One region of the Streptomyces sp. NPDC006235 genome, then DNA from elsewhere that is predicted to be linked to it. Evidence: riboswitches for the same ligand, from Rfam matches in the RefSeq annotation. Region 1 holds a riboswitch; each other region holds the start of a gene.

Region 1 (3,269 bases):
TTGAACTGGTCCTCCCACCGGAACTCGAAACGGGCGTCGGACAGCGCGTCGTCCCACTCCTGGGCACCCTGGTGTCCCTTGGCCAGATCCGCTGCGTGGGCGGCGATCTTGTAGGTGATGACGCCGGTCTTGACGTCGTCACGGTTCGGCAGGCCCAGGTGCTCCTTGGGCGTGACGTAACACAGCATCGCCGTGCCCCACCAGGCGATCATCGCGGCGCCGATGCCGGAGGTGATGTGGTCGTACGCCGGCGCGACGTCCGTGGTCAGCGGGCCGAGCGTATAGAACGGAGCTTCATCGCAGATCTCCTGCTGAAGGTCGATGTTCTCCTTGATCTTGTGCATCGGGACATGGCCCGGGCCTTCGATCATGGTCTGTACGTTGAAACGCTTCGCGATCCGGTTGAGTTCCCCGAGAGTCCGCAGTTCCGCGAACTGCGCCTCGTCGTTGGCGTCCGCGATCGACCCGGGCCTGAGGCCGTCGCCGAGGGAGTACGTGACGTCGTACGCGGCGAGGATCTCGCAGAGTTCCTCGAAGTTCTCGTACAGGAACGACTCCTTGTGGTGCGCGAGGCACCAGGCCGCCATGATCGAGCCGCCGCGCGAGACGATGCCGGTCTTCCGATTCGCCGTCAGCGGCACGTACGGCAGGCGCACGCCCGCGTGGACCGTCATGTAGTCCACGCCCTGCTCGGCCTGTTCGATGACCGTGTCCTTGTAGATCTCCCAGGTCAGCTCCTCGGCCCGGCCGTCGACCTTCTCCAGGGCCTGGTAGAGCGGCACGGTGCCGATGGGCACGGGGGAGTTGCGCAGCACCCACTCGCGCGTGGTGTGGATGTTGCGGCCGGTGGACAGGTCCATGACCGTGTCGGCGCCCCAGCGGGTCGCCCAGGTCATCTTCTCGACCTCCTCCTCGATGGAGGAGGTCACCGCCGAGTTGCCGATGTTGGCGTTGACCTTCACCAGGAACCGCTTGCCGATGATCATCGGCTCGATCTCCGGGTGGTTGACGTTGGCCGGAAGCACCGCCCGGCCCGCCGCGATCTCGTCCCGGACCACCTCGGGCGAGACGTTCTCCCGGATGGCCACATACTCCATCTCGGGCGTGATCTCGCCGCGGCGGGCGTACGCGAGCTGTGTGACCGCCGTGCCGTCCTTGCTGCGGCGCGGCTGACGCGGCCGGCCGGGGAAGACGGCGTCGAGGTTGCGCAGGCCGCCGCGCGGCGAGGTGTGCTTGATGCCGTCGTCCTCCGGACGAACGGGCCGGCCCGCGTACTCCTCGGTGTCGCCACGGGCGATGATCCAGTTCTCCCGCAGCGGCGACAGTCCCCTGCGGACGTCGGTGTCGACGAGCGGATCGGTGTACGGGCCCGACGTGTCGTACAGGGTGACCGACTGCCCGTTGGTGAGATGCACCTGACGGACCGGCACCCGCAGGTCGGGGCGGCTGCCCTCGACGTACGCCTTGTGCCAGCCGATGGACTTCCCGGCCTCCTCGGACTGTGCGTCCTGAACGGAGGCAGGCGTGCGTGCGTCCTTGTTGGTCATGAGACCTACTCCCTACGCCGGCATTACCCGGTAACAGGTTCGGCGGTCGACGCAGCGGCTTCCGTCTGCCGACGTTCCGTGTGAAACATCACTCGACTTCGGTGATGTTTCATGTGAAACATCGCTGGGACGGAGGTCAGCGCCCTCTCAGCCCGGTGCTCCGAGCTCCCGCGTGTACAAAAGGTGCCTCCACGCTAGCGGCAATTCTGGCGCGGTGAACAGAGGGCCCCCCTCGTTCTTGCGATGATCGGTCGGTGACCACGACGCAGCGTCCTCCCTACCCACCGCCCGAACCGCCTCGCGGGTCCGGCGCCGGCAACGGCAACGGCCGTGGGCGCGAGCACGATTTCGCCGCCGGGGGCGGGCTCGGTCCTGCCCGCGGGCAGACGCATGGACACCGGCCCGGTCCGGGGAACGGACAGGACGGCGGTCCTGCCGGTCCGGCCTCTTCGTACGGTGCCGGCTCCGGTGGCTGGCAACCTACCGGCTCCGGATCCGGTTCCGGCGAAGGTGACGGGCACAGCGGAGGCGACGGGTACGGGCGCGGCGGAGGCGACAGGCCCGGCGGACGCGACGGGTACGGCGACGGACACGGTCCCGGTGGAGGCCACGGACACGGTGGAGGCCACGGACACGGTGGAGGCCACGGACACGGTGGTGGCGACGGGCACGGCGGTGGCGGCGACGGGCACGGGCACGGAAACGGGCCCGACGGCGGGCACGGGCACAGTCACAACCACGGTCCTGCCACGCCCGTCTCCATGCACCTGCGCAAGGTCATCGCGGCGGTCCTGATCCCGTTCGCCGCCGCCGTGCTGGTCGGTCTCGCCGTGCTGTGGCCGGGCGGCGCCCCGCCGCACGAGCGCACCGGCGTCGGCTTCGACCGGCAGACACAGGAGGGCTCGGTCACCAAGGTCGTGGCGGTGAGCTGCAAGGAGGCCGGCGCCTCGGGTGTCCCGCCGACCGGCGACACCTCCACCGCCGAGGGTTCCTCCGCGGTGCAGCAGGAGAACGGCACCTGCAAGCGGGCGACGATCCGGGTCGACAGCGGCAAGGACAAGGGCCGTACCTTCACCGAGATCGTCCAGCCGGACCAGTCCCGCCAGCTGGAAGAGGGCCAGGAGGTCGTGGTCGCCTACGAGCCCTCCGCGCCGAAGGACCTCCAGTACTCGGTCACCGACATCAACCGCCGCCTGCCCATGGCGCTGCTCGCCGGCATCTTCGCCCTGGCCGTCGTGGTCGTCGGGCGGCTGCGCGGTGTCATGGCCCTGGTCGCGCTGGCGATCAGCTTCCTGGTGCTGAACCTCTTCATCCTGCCCGCGATCCTTCAGGGCTCGAACCCGCTGCTCGTGGCGGTGGTGGGCGCGAGCGCCATCATGCTCATCGCCCTGTATCTGTGTCACGGCCTGTCCGCCCGGACCTCGGTGGCGGTGCTCGGCACCCTCGTCTCGCTGCTGCTGATCGGTGTTCTGGGCTCGCTGTTCATCGACTGGGCCGCGCTCACCGGCAACACCGACGACAACACCGGTCTGATCCACGGCCTCTACCCGACGATCGACATGAGCGGTCTGCTGCTCGCCGGCGTCATCATCGGATCGCTCGGTGTGCTCGACGACGTGACGGTCACGCAGACGTCGGCGGTCTGGGAGCTGCACGACGCCAACCCGACCATGGGCTGGCGTGGCCTCTACCGCGCGGGGATCCGGATCGGCCGCGACCACA
Region 2 (3,269 bases), on a different contig from region 1:
GGGCGCCCCGCCCGTACCCATGATCAGGCGGGACGTGAAGGACGTACCACCGAGGACAAACGGATCGTCGGCCATGGTCAGCCTCCTTGGACGGCGGTGAGGACTTCCACGCGGTCACCCTCGGTCAGGGGCGTGGACGGCCACTGCGCGCGCGGGACGACGGTTTCGTTCAGGGCGGCGGCCACACCGGACGGCGCGGCGGTGAGGGACTTCACGACGGTGTCGAGAGCCGTACCGGGCCGGACCTCCCGGGGCTCCCCGTTGACGGAGATGTTCATGCGGGCTGCTCCGTGAGTGCGGTGGCGGTGCTGAAGCGCTTCGGCGTGAAGGGACGGGCCTCCTCGGGGAGCTCGCCCGTCGCCAGGACGTGCGCCATGGCGTCGCCGGTGACCGGCGTGAGCAGGACGCCGTTGCGGTAGTGCCCGGTGGCCAGCAGCAGTCCCTCCAGCCCGGTCGGGCCGAGCAGGGGCGCGTTGTCGGGGGAGCCGGGGCGCAGTCCGGCCCGGGTCTCGGTGAGCGGCAGCTCGGTGATGCCCGGCACCAGCTCGTGCGCGTCGCGCAGCAGTTCGTACACGCCGCCCGCCGTCACGGTGGTGTCCCAGCCCATCTCCTCGCTGGTCGCCCCGACGACCAGCTCGCCGCTCTCGCGCGGTACCAGGTAGACGTGGCTGCCGCGCACGACCGCGCGCACGGTGCGGTTCAGGAAGGGCCCGTGCCGCCGCGGCATGGTCAGCCGTACGACCTGCCCCTTCACCGGCCGCACGGGGGGCAGCGCATCCTCCGGGACGCCCGCGAGCCGCCCGCTGAGGCTGCCCCCGGCCAGGACGACCTGCCCGGCCTCCAGCGGAGTGCCGTCGTCCGTGACGGCGCCCGTGGCCCGGTCCCGCGCGACGGTGAGCCGCTCCGCCCACGCCCGGTGGAAGACCACACCGGCCCGTTCACACGCGGTGACCAGCGCCCCGGCCAGCCGCCGCGGATCGATCTGATGGTCCCCGTCGACCCGCAGCCCCCCGCGCACGCCCGGCGCGAGCATCGGCTCCAGGCGACGGCACTCCCGCCCCGACAGCCACTGCGACTCCAGGCCCGACTGCTGCTGCAGAGTGTGCAGTTCGCGCAGATGGGCGCGGTCGTCGGCGTCAAGGGCCACGGCGAGCGTGCCGCACCGGCGGTAGCCGAGGTCGTGGCCGGTCTGCTCGGTCAGCTCGGCCACGAAGTCCGGATAGCGCCGGGCGGAGGCCAGATTCAGCCCGAGCAGGGTCTGCTCGCCGTAGTGCAGTTCCGTGACGGCGGCCAGCATCCCGGCCGCCACCTGTGCGGCCCCGCCGCCCGGCTCCGGGTCCACCACGGCCGTGGCGAGCCCGCGCTGCGCGGACCGCCACGCGGTGACCAGGCCGATGATCCCGCCCCCGATGACGAGGACGTCTGACGTGCGCGTACGCGACATGGGCGTCCAGCCCCTCCCTTCGCCGGCATGACCCGGATCAGGTTCGTACGGTCGGAGGCCGCCAGCCTCCCTCTCAGCCCGGTGCGTCCGGGCTCCCGCGAGTGCATTGCGTTGGCCACCCACCCTAGCCCGCTGCCGTGTGCCGCAGTAAGGGAGCCACCCCACGTCCCGCTCCCGCGACGGCCGGGTCCTCGCCCCGGTCGCGTGTGCAGCAGGTCACTGGGTATGAGCACTGACTGACAAAATGTCAGTTGTCTATGGTGATCAGGTGAGCGAGCAGACGCAGGAACCAGGTTCGTCCGCGCCCCGGCGCGTGGTCGTGGCGGGCGCGGGGATGGCCGGTGTCCAGACCGCGGTCGCCTTGCGCGAGCAGGGCTTCACCGGCACCGTGAGCCTGCTCGGCGCCGAACCCCACCAGCCCTACGACCGGCCCCCCTTGTCCAAGGCCGTCCTGCTCGGCAAGGCCGAGGGCTCCGCCTTCGACGTCGACTTCGAGGCCCTGGGCATCGAGCTGCGGCTCGGCTGCGAGGTGCGGGGCCTGCGACCGGGCGACCACGAGCTGGACACCGAGGACGGGCCCGTGCCGTACGACGTCCTGGTCGTCGCGACCGGTGCCGAACCGATCCGGCTGCCCGGGGCGGAGGGCGTGCCGGGCGTCCATCTGCTGCGCACCCTGGACGACGCAGAGCGGCTGCGGCCGGTGCTGGCCGGACGGCACGACATCGTGGTCGTCGGCGCCGGCTGGATCGGCGCGGAGTTCGCCACGGCCGCGCGTGAGGCGGGCTGCGCGGTGACCGTCGTGGAGGCCGCCGAACGGCCCCTCGCCGGGGCCCTGCCCGCCGAGGTCGCCGCGCCGATGGCCCGCTGGTACGCCGACGCGGGCGCCGTGCTGCGGACGCACGCGCGCGTGGAGCGCGTGGAGCCCGGCACGGTGGTTCTCGACGACGGCGCGCGGCTGCCCGCGGACGCGGTCGTCGTCGGCATCGGCGCGCGTCCGGCCACGGCCTGGCTGGCCGGCTCCGGGATCGAGCTGGGCACGCACGGCGAGATCGTGGCCGACCAGCACCTGCGTGCGTCGGTGCCCGACGTGTACGCGGTCGGCGACTGCGCCTCCTTCCCCTCGGGCCGGTACGGCGAGCGCCTGCTGGTGCACCACTGGGACAACGCCCTCCAGGGGCCGCGCACGGTCGCCGTGAACATCGTCGGCCGGGCCTCGGGGAAGACCCCCGCGGTCTACGACCCCGTGCCGTACTTCTGGTCGGAGCAGTTCGGGCGGTTCGTGCAGTACGCCGGGCACCACGCGGCCGCCGACACGACCCTGTGGCGGGGCGACCCGGCCGGACCGGCCTGGACGGTCTGCTGGCTGCGCGGCGACCGGCTCGTCGCGCTGCTGGCGGTGGGCCGTCCCCGGGACCTGGCGCAGGGCCGCCGCCTGATCGAGTCGGGCACGCCGATGAATCCGGCGTTGCTGACGGACCCGGCGAGGCCGTTGAAGGCGGCCACGGCGTAGCTCGGACGGCGCGCGGGTCCGCCCAGGTGGGCGGGCCCGGCTTCCGACTGTCAGTGGGGGATGGCAGGCTGGTTTCCGTGACCGAGATTGACGCAAAGATCGATGCTCTCGTCCCTGCCTGGCTCACCCTCCCCGACATCGCCGAACAGTTCGGCGTCGAGGTGACGCGCGTGCGGCAGCTGGTCAAGGAGGGCCAGCTCATCGCCGTACGCCGCGGTGAGAACCGCGCACTGCACGTCCCCGCGGCCTTCATCGACGGGGACAAGGTCGTCAAGGGCCTGGCCGGAACCCTGACGCTCCTGCGGGACGACGGCT
Region 3 (3,269 bases), on a different contig from region 1:
AGGTTGTCTTTCGCGAACTCATCGATCATGCGGCATGAGCCTGTCATGGGCTGCTCGTGCTCTCAAGATCCCGTACGTGGTCCGCAATGACTGGCAGAGCCGAGGCCTGGCCATGGCAGATGGCGATCACAGGTGACCGGGCCCACCCCGCTCCGACCCGGGGCACCAGAGTTGATCTGCCACACTGGATGGGTTATGCCTGCACCCGGAGAACTCACTTTCGTCGCCCCGCGCGGAGCCAAGAAGCCGCCGCGGCATCTCGCCGACCTCACTCCTGCCGAGCGCAAGGAGGCCGTGGTCGCTGTCGGGGAGAAGCCGTTTCGTGCCAAGCAGCTCTCGCAGCACTACTTCGCGCGGTACGCGCACGATCCGGAGCAGTGGACCGATATTCCGGCCGGCTCCCGGGGTCGGCTGCAGGAGGCGCTGCTTCCCGAGTTGATGACCGTCGTGCGGCATCTGTCGACCGACCAGGGCACCACGCGCAAGACGCTGTGGCGGCTGTTCGACGGGACGCTCGTGGAGTCCGTGCTGATGCGCTACCCGGACCGGGTGACCATGTGCATCAGCTCGCAGGCCGGGTGCGGGATGAACTGCCCGTTCTGTGCGACCGGGCAGGCGGGGCTCGACCGGAATCTGTCCACCGCCGAGATCGTGCATCAGATCGTCGATGGTATGCGGGCCCTCAGGGACGGGGAGGTCCCCGGCGGGCCGGCGCGGCTCAGCAACATCGTCTTCATGGGCATGGGTGAGCCGCTCGCCAACTACAACCGGGTCCTCGGCTCCATCCGGCGGCTCACCGACCCCGAGCCCGACGGGCTGGGGCTGTCGCAGCGCGGGATCACCGTCTCGACGGTCGGTCTCGTCCCGGCCATCCACCGGTTCGCCGACGAGGGCCTCAAGTGCCGGCTCGCGATCTCGCTGCACGCCCCCGACGACGAGCTGCGCGACACCCTCGTCCCCGTGAACACGCGGTGGAAGGTCCGGGAGGTGCTGGACGCCGGCTTCGAGTACAGCGCCAAGTCCGGGCGCCGGCTGTCCATCGAGTACGCCCTGATCCGGGACATCAACGACCAGGCCTGGCGCGGTGACCGGCTCGGGCGGATGCTCAAGGGCAGGCCCGTGCACGTGAACCTGATCCCGCTCAACCCGACGCCCGGGTCGAAGTGGACGGCTTCCCGGCCGGAGGACGAGAAGGCGTTCGTGGAGGCCATCGCCGCCCATGGTGTGCCGGTGACGATCCGGGACACCCGTGGTCAGGAGATCGACGGGGCGTGTGGTCAGCTCGCGGCCACCGAACGGTAGTCTGACCGGCGTAAGCACAACCGTATTTTCCGACACCTTCATATTCCGACAGGGGAGCGCCACAGCGCTGAGAGTGCGGCACACGGCCGCAGACCCTCCGAACCTGGCCCAGGTCATTCTGGGTAGGGAGATCGGTCATCACTCGAGCTGTTGCGCCCTGCCCGGGACTCCCAGAGATCCCGGGCAGGGCCGCGTCTTCTCCTGGTCCTCCAGGAGGAATCCAGTGAGCCACAACATCAAGCGGCTGACGGCGGTGGCCGTCGGGCTCGGCATGGCCGGAACGCTCGCCGCGTGCGGGTCGTCCGACGGCGGCCAGGGGTCCGGCGACTCCAAGACCGTGACCCTGGTCAGCCACGACTCGTGGGCCGCCTCGAAGGACGTCATCGCGGCCTTCGAGAAGCAGTCCGGCTACAAGGTCGACGTCCTCAAGGACGGCGACGCCGGGCAGGCCGTGAACAAGGCCATCCTGACCAAGGACAACCCGCAGGGCGACGTCTTCTTCGGCGTCGACAACACGCTGCTGTCCCGCGCCCTCGACAACGGCCTGTTCCAGCCGTACGAGGCGAAGGGCTCGGACCGGATCGCGCCGGAGTACCGGGCCGACCAGGACAAGCACCGGGTCACGCCCATCGACACCGGCGACATCTGCGTCAACTACGACAAGAAGTACTTCGCCGACCACAAGCTCGACCCGCCGCGCAGCTTCGACGACCTGGTCAAGCCCGAGTACAAGAACCTCCTGGTCACCGAGAACGCCTCCACTTCCTCGCCCGGCCTCGGCTTCCTGCTCGGCACCGCCGCGAAGTACGGCGACGGGGGCTGGGAGGGCTACTGGAAGAAGCTCAAGGCCAACGGCGTGAAGGTCGTCGACGGCTGGGAGCAGGCCTACAACGAGGAGTTCTCCGGCTCGGCCGGCGGCAAGAAGGCCAAGGGCGACCGGCCGCTCGTCGTGTCGTACGCCTCCTCGCCTCCCGTCGAGGTCGTCTACGCCGACCCGAAGCCCGCCGCGGCACCGACCGGGGTCGCGCAGGGCACCTGCTTCCGGCAGGTCGAGTACGCCGGGCTGCTGAGCAACGCCGAGAACACCAAGGGCGGCAAGGCGCTCCTCGACTTCCTGATCAGCGAGCGGTTCCAGGAGGACATGCCGCTCAACATGTACGTGTACCCGGTGCGCGAGGGCGCCCAGGTGCCGCCGGAGTTCAAGAAGTACGGGCCGCAGGCGAAGGACCCGGAGACCATGGACCCGGCGAAGATCGCCGACCGCCGTGACCAGTGGGTCAAGTCGTGGACTTCACTCGTACTGAGGTAACCGGACCGACCGAAGCGGCCGTCCGCAGGGACCGGCGCGGGAGCGCGGCGCGGCTCGGGCTGATCGCCGTGCCCGTCGCGTTCTTCGCGGTCTTCTTCGCCTACCCCGTCGCCGCCATCGTCGCGCGCGGTCTGGAGGCCGACGGGGTCTGGCGGTTCGGGCGGATCGGGGAGGTGCTGGCGCAGTCCGACGTCCGGCACGTCCTGTGGTTCACCACCTGGCAGGCGGTCGTCTCGACGGTGCTCACGCTGCTGGTCGCGCTGCCCGGCGCGTATGTCTTCGCGCGCTTCGACTTCCCGGGCAAGCAGGTCCTGCGGGCGGTCGTGACCGTGCCGTTCGTGCTGCCGACGGTCGTCGTCGGTACGGCCTTCCTCGCGTTGGTCGGTCGGGGCGGGCTGCTGGACGAGCTGTGGGGCGTCCGCCTGGACACCACCGTGTGGGCGATCCTGCTCGCGCACGTCTTCTTCAACTACGCGGTCGTCGTGCGGACCGTCGGCGGGCTCTGGGCGCAGCTCGACCCGCGGCAGGAGGAGGCCGCACGGATGCTCGGCGCGTCGCCGCTGCGGGCCTGGCGGCAGGTCACGCTGCCCGCGCTCGCGCCCGCCGTGGCCGCCGCCGCGCTCATGGTCTTCCTGTTCACCTTCACCTCCTTCGGCGT

The links. Region 1 has a riboswitch for thiamine pyrophosphate ahead of thiC (phosphomethylpyrimidine synthase ThiC). Riboswitches for the same ligand answer to the same signal wherever they lie in the genome.
Region 2: another riboswitch for thiamine pyrophosphate. It lies ahead of thiO (glycine oxidase ThiO); the one in region 1 lies ahead of thiC (phosphomethylpyrimidine synthase ThiC).
Region 3: another riboswitch for thiamine pyrophosphate. It lies ahead of ABZ192_RS20340 (thiamine ABC transporter substrate-binding protein); the one in region 1 lies ahead of thiC (phosphomethylpyrimidine synthase ThiC).

What each region holds. Positions count from the first base shown of each region.
Region 1 is NZ_JBEXSR010000037.1:84,961-88,229, reverse strand. Features, by position in the region: gene thiC (phosphomethylpyrimidine synthase ThiC) at 1-1,547, opposite strand, end outside; TPP riboswitch at 1,540-1,729, opposite strand; gene ABZ192_RS32725 (YibE/F family protein) at 1,802-3,269, shown strand, end outside.
Region 2 is NZ_JBEXSR010000003.1:9,099-12,367, forward strand. Features, by position in the region: gene ABZ192_RS04140 (thiazole synthase) at 1-75, opposite strand, end outside; gene thiS (sulfur carrier protein ThiS) at 78-278, opposite strand; gene thiO (glycine oxidase ThiO) at 275-1,444, opposite strand; TPP riboswitch at 1,442-1,553, opposite strand; gene ABZ192_RS04155 (FAD-dependent oxidoreductase) at 1,713-2,954, shown strand; gene ABZ192_RS04160 (helix-turn-helix domain-containing protein) at 3,032-3,269, shown strand, end outside.
Region 3 is NZ_JBEXSR010000016.1:71,521-74,789, reverse strand. Features, by position in the region: gene ABZ192_RS20350 (DinB family protein) at 1-29, opposite strand, end outside; gene rlmN (23S rRNA (adenine(2503)-C(2))-methyltransferase RlmN) at 196-1,302, shown strand; TPP riboswitch at 1,343-1,449, shown strand; gene ABZ192_RS20340 (thiamine ABC transporter substrate-binding protein) at 1,574-2,611, shown strand; gene ABZ192_RS20335 (iron ABC transporter permease) at 2,674-3,269, shown strand, end outside.